One region of the Corallincola platygyrae genome, then DNA from elsewhere that is predicted to be linked to it. Evidence: riboswitches for the same ligand, from Rfam matches in the RefSeq annotation. Region 1 holds a riboswitch; the other holds the start of a gene.
What was found. A riboswitch is a leader RNA that binds a small molecule or an ion and turns the genes downstream of it on or off. The one in region 1 is predicted to bind cobalamin.
Positions count from the first base shown of each region.

Region 2: another riboswitch for cobalamin. It lies ahead of ABEA14_RS09425 (TonB-dependent receptor domain-containing protein); the one in region 1 lies ahead of nrdD (anaerobic ribonucleoside-triphosphate reductase).

Region 1 covers NZ_BAABLI010000016.1:123,683-126,815, reverse strand. The annotation lists gene ABEA14_RS14585 (hypothetical protein) at 54-662, opposite strand; cobalamin riboswitch at 921-1,154, shown strand; gene nrdD (anaerobic ribonucleoside-triphosphate reductase) at 1,286-3,133, shown strand, end outside.
Region 2 covers NZ_BAABLI010000011.1:47,694-50,826, reverse strand. The annotation lists gene ABEA14_RS09425 (TonB-dependent receptor domain-containing protein) at 1-1,512, opposite strand, end outside; cobalamin riboswitch at 1,567-1,726, opposite strand; partial or broken gene ABEA14_RS09420 (cobalamin-binding protein) at 1,838-2,422, opposite strand; gene ABEA14_RS09415 (cobyric acid synthase) at 2,572-3,133, opposite strand, start outside.

The DNA.
Region 1 (3,133 bases):
CATCGAAGGCTATGCATACGCAGACAGAAACAACATACAGCCAAGGCTATGAACTAATCCTCATACCCCCAAGGCGCCTTTGGTGGCGTGATCGACTTAGTCAGATCAAAATCCACTCTGAATTCTCTCCCCTCTCTCACCAGTCGGTAGGTAAATTTTTCGGGATAAATATACATCTGCCACATGTTGCCGTTGGATTGGGGAATGCCTGCGGCTACAAACATCTCTTTAGTGGGTTGATCGGCAGGAAAGGACTGCACCTGAGGCCAGCCAGCATCCAGTGTATGGCCACCATACATTGTCAGCTCATCATGGCTGCCATCTTTATGGCGATGATCATGCTTAAGAGAAATACCTGAGCCAGTTTTGGTCAGGATCCAGGTGCGAGAATGATCATCACCTACATGAAAAGGTATTTGCAGCTGTGCGTCACTGCAACGCCTTACATGCATCACCAGCTGTTTATCTGTAAAGGCGTCACTTGGGTCGTTATCCAGGGTGATTTTACCTTGATACGCCTTTCCGCAGTGCTTGCTTAGATTTTCAAAAAACGCATCCTGACTGGCGACTGAAACCAACGGGGGCTCACTGGCTAACGCTAGTGTGGAAGATAGCGCTAAAACACTCGCGGTAATGACTCGATAGGATTTTTTTAAAGGCATGAGTGGTCACCAGACAGTTAGTTACGTCAGAAACGGATAGCAAGGTAACACAGACCCGCGAAGCAGTCGCGAGCGCTACCTGCCAGATTTCACGAGATCGCATTGGGTGATTAGTGCCAAACAATCAAGAAGGCTGTTGAGTTGCATTCAACATCACACTTTCATGCAGTTATTAAAACACCTTCCGCATTTTTGTCTTGAATCAAAGAAGCCCTACTTACCCAAACACCTCATCTAGTGCCAGCAAAAAATAGATGCCACTATATATAGGATTTCGGTCCAAAGCTGCACTAACAACGTTTGCAGGTGGATAATAGGGAATTCGGTGCCAAGCCGAAGCTACCCCCGTAACTGTAACTGGTAGGAAAACTGCATCCTCATGCCTGTTTCAATCAGGCAACGTCACTGGCTCAGAACTATATCAGGGCTGGGAAGGCGGCAGTCAATTCCGATACCAGAAGCCAGGAGACCTGCCGGGATCAGAGCGAGCCACGCTGGGCGGGGTGTACCAGCCATGCAAGTATCTCTATCTGCGACGACAGCGCAGATATGTCTGCATGCCCTACCCCACAAACTCCCAGACGGCTCTCAATAACAAAACTAATTAAGCTCTGGAGAGACCAATGCAGCAAGTCGTGATCAAGCGAGATGGAAGTCGCGCGCCCTTTAACCCCAAACGAATTCAAAGCGCGGTACAAAGTGCCTGTCAGGTCGTGGGTATTGGCTCAAGCGAACTTGCTGAAAAAGTCACAGAGCAAGCGATCAGTCGACTTTCCAACAACATCGACCTTCATATCGATGAGATCCAACAGGCAGTCGAAGATTGTCTGATGGCGAGTGAACAAAAGGCCGTTGCACGAGCGTACATCGAATATCGTCACGACCGTGACCTGGCCCGAGAAAAAGCCAGCCAATTAAACCAGGAGATCCGTGGTTTAATGGAGCAGAGCGACCTAAACCTGCTCAATGAAAACGCCAATAAAGACAGCAAGGTTATCCCTACCCAGCGGGATCTGCTGGCAGGCATTGTTGCTAAACATTATGCCCGTCGCCATATTCTGCCGAAGGATGTTGTTTCGGCACACGACAAAGGCGAGCTGCATTACCACGACCTCGATTACGCACCCTTCTTCCCCATGTTCAACTGCATGCTGATTGACCTGAAGGGCATGCTGGAAAACGGCTTTAAGATGGGCAATGCCGAAATCGATACGCCTAAGTCCATCGCTACAGCTACGGCGGTCACTGCCCAGATCATCGCTCAGGTTGCCTCACATATTTACGGTGGCACCACAGTTAACCGCATCGATGAAGTACTCAGTCCATATGTCACTGCCAGTTATGAAAAACACTTGGCCATCGCCAACGAGTGGAAAATCGATAACGCAGAAGCCTATGCTAGGCAACTGACTGAAAAAGAGTGTTTTGATGCGTTTCAGTCGTTGGAATACGAAGTAAATACGCTGCATACCGCCAATGGCCAAACCCCATTTGTGACCTTTGGTTTTGGATTGGGCGACAGCTGGGAAGCGCGCCTGATCCAAACGGCTATATTGAAAAACCGCATTGCCGGTTTAGGGCGAAACAAAAAAACAGCCGTTTTCCCCAAACTGGTTTTCGTAATTAAGCAGGGCTTAAACCGATTGGCGGACGACCCCAACTACGACATCAAACATTTGGCGCTGGAATGTGCCAGTAAGCGCATGTACCCAGATATCCTCAACTATGAGCAGGTTGTCAATGTCACTGGGTCATTTAAGACACCCATGGGGTGCCGGAGCTTCCTTGGCCAATATGAAGAGCAAGGCGAAGAGGTACATGACGGACGCAACAACCTTGGTGTAGTGAGCCTCAACTTGCCTCGTTTAGCACTGGAGGCTCAGGGTGATGAGACCCTGTTCTACCGACTACTGGACGACAGACTGCTACTCGCCAAAAAAGCGCTGGACTCCCGTATTGCGCGATTGGAAGGCGTAAAAGCACGCGTCGCCCCAATCCTTTACATGGAAGGTGCATGCGGCGTCAGGCTGAAGGCTGATGATGACGTGATCCAGCTGTTTAAGAATGGTCGCGCGTCGATTTCGCTGGGTTATATCGGTTTGCATGAAACCGTCAATGCCCTGTTTGGCGCTGATGACCATCTATTTGACGATAACACCCGCCAGCAAAAAGCTCAGGCGATTGTTGCCCACTTAAGGTTGGCGACCGAACGTTGGAAGCGTGAAACCGGGTTTGGTTTCAGCCTGTATGCTACACCGAGTGAAAATCTGTGTAGTCGCTTCTGTCGACTGGACACCATCAGTTACGGCGTGATCGATGGCGTCACTGACAAGGGCTACTACACCAACAGCTTCCATCTGGATGTTGAGAAAAAGGTAAATCCGTTCGACAAGCTGGATTTTGAAATGGCCTACCCGGCGATAAGTAGCGGCGGCTTTATTTGTTATGGCGAATATCCGAATATTCAGCAC
Region 2 (3,133 bases), on a different contig from region 1:
CAGCGCACGATAACCCAGGGTTACTTCGCCGCCCGTGATGGTTACTTCACTTACATTCTCAGGGGTACAGTTCCAGAACTCGTCGCAGATCCACTCGATGAGATCATCCACTTCGGTGCGATAAAGGCTGGCGGTGGCATTAACGCCCCAATATTGTGAACGTACCAGCAACTCGTAACTGTCGGCGGTCTCGGAGGTCAGATCCGGGTTGCCCTGAGAACCAAAGGATTCAGGGTAATAGAGGTCGTTGAAGGTGGGTGCTTTAAAGCTGTGTCCAGCATTCAGTGCGACCAGCAGTTTGTCGGTAACGTGATAACCCAGACTGGCGTTATAGGTAGTTTCAGAGTCGATGTTTTCAACATCGTCATAGCGAATTGCTGCCTCAGCGATCCATTTCTGATCCTGGAACTGAGCGTTGGCAAACACCGCGGTGACATCACGTGAGTCTTCAGCAAAGTCAGTATTGGCACTGACCTCTTCCTGGTAATAATCGATACCGGCGGCTACGCTGAAGGCGCTGTATACCTGATATTGATTGATCCAGCTGACCTGGTCGCGGCGGGTTTCAAAGAAGTCGCCATCACCTTTAGCGATGCCATTGCCGTAGTTTTCGTTGTAGTCACGGCTTTGGGCGACGGACAATACGCTGTTCCACTCATCACGTTGGTAGTGCGTGCGCAGCTGCCACAAATGGTTTTTGTAGTCGGTGCGATTTGCACCAAAGCTATTGTCATAGTCGTTGGCGCCGTCATCGATTTGTGCAACCCAGTCCAGCGTCAGTTGGTCGTTGATGCTGTAGTCACCACGAATCGCAGCAGAGAGACGGTCATAACCATCATCATCGGTTTCGTCGTCCTTGCGGGCATCAAAACCGCGGCTGTCCTCGGCGCTGGCACTCAGGGTGGTGGTGCCGCCGGCGTAGCCGATACCTACCTGACCATCACCAGCGATGAAGCTGTTGGTGCCGGTTTCTACACCTAACTGGAACTCTCCAGCGTTCAGTCGACGAGTAAAGATATTAATGACACCACCCAGCGCATCAGAACCCCAAAGTGACGCGCGAGGCCCCTTGATCACTTCGATTCGCTCGATCTGCGCAATAGGCAGATTTTCGATCGCTTTGTTACCCAGAGTAGCGGAGCCAGTACGAACGCCATCGACCAGAATCAGGGTATGGTCTGAGCTGGTGCCCCGGGTAAAGAGTGAAGTCTGTTGGCCTGCGCCACCTTGTCTGGCAACATCAAGACCTGCCACAGTGGATAGCAGGTCAGCCAGTGACTGAGGTTGAAGCTTGTCGATATCATCGCGGGTGATCACTTCAACCGCCGCCATGACGTGATCTACCTGCTGTGGTACTCGGCTGGCAGTCACAACAATATGTTCAATATCGTCGCTTTCTCTGGGCAGCACATCGTCTGCCATGGCTGAGGATGAGATCAGGCCACTGAACAATAGAACGCCTGTTGCCCAATGAGCTTTAGCTGTTTTGCCGCTTAACAATTGAAAGTGCATTGTGTTCCTCTTTGTTGGCGCCCTCCGCGCCTGTTGTTATGTATGTGGTCTTTACACCACTATTTGCATTGCGCCGGTTCCGGACTGACACCTGAAAAATATTTCAGATGAATACCGTTGCGGGGGCAGTGCCAGAGTCTCGCTGGCTTCCCGTGCGCAATACCCTTTAATTGGCGCGCTTTGCTGTTGCTGCACGCGCTGTCATTAACACCTCGCACATCCGATGCATGCCATCGAGTGCGCGCGGTGAGAATCTGTGTAACAGATCGCCATCAATACTGTAGATCTGCTTGTTTTTTACGGCAGGTAGCTCCTGCCATTTATCCCAAATCATCGCCGTGGCCTTGGATGTACCATGGTCCTCGGGGCGAACAATGACTTCTGCGTCAGTGAGTAGCACTTGCTCCAGACTGACCTGAGGATAAGCGGTGCTGGCATCTGCCATCACGTTTACACCACCGCAGCTATGAATCATTTGGTGGATCCAGCTCTCTTTGGAAATGCTCATCAGCGGATTGCTCCAAAGTTGGTAGAAAACTTTAATTGGTGGCTGTTGCGCATACGCATTACGCAGTCCCGCCAGACGTTCTAAAAATGCCGTGGCTGCCTCTTTGGCTTGCTCCTGATGACCCAGCATGTCACCCAATTCACTGATCTCGTCGGCGATCTGCTCCAGAGATTCGGGCTCGCTGTGGTAAATAGTAAAACCAAGCTTTTTGAGCTGTTCGATATCACCGGGTTGGTTGCCGCCTTTCCACACCACGATCAGGTCCGGCTCCAATTCCAGAACTCTGTCGAGTTGAATGCCGTGATAGCCGCCGATACGGGGAATGCTTAAGGCTTGTTCGGGGTAATCTGCATACTCTGTGGTGGCGACGATCTTATCGCCGGCACCGATAGCAAAAAGCATCTCAACAGCGTGTGGGGAGAGGGCAACTATCCGTTCAATATTTCCTTCAACAGTCCGTTCAATAGGACGTTCGATCGGTTTTGCCATCGTTAGTGCTGGGCTCAGCGTGAGCAGCACCAACAGTATCCACTGCTTCATCCTTGGATTCATTACGGACGCTCCTTGTTTGATGAGGAAAGGCCAGCGATAGCCATCAGTTTATCGATATCCAGATGTTGTTCGAACTGGTCTGCCAGGTGATTCAATTGCTGCTCGCGACACTGAGCGATATCCAGGGTTTCAACGGCTTTTCCATAGACCCAGCTGAGTATTGCAGCGCATGCATCAGGCTTATCAAGTAGCCCATGCAGGTATGTGCCAATGACTTGGCCATCATGGCTGATAGCGCCATCGGCTCTGTCACCGAGCAGGATGAGAGGTTGGCTGAGTGCCGGGCCATGACTTCGGCCCGCGTGGATCTCATAACCGGCGACTTCCGCTTGGCTGTTATCCAGTTGCAGCTGCCCCTCACAGTTCACCAGCGCCTTGTTTGCTGTTAGCTCTGTGTGCATCGACAGGTAGCCTAAGCCTTGGCTTTCGCCTGCGGCACTTTCAATGCCCTGAGGATCTTGAATTGTCTCTCCAAGCATCTGGAAACCGCCACAGATCCCCAGCAGCTTGCCGCCATAGCGAAGATGACGGGCGATCTCTTTGTCCCATCCCTGGCTGCGG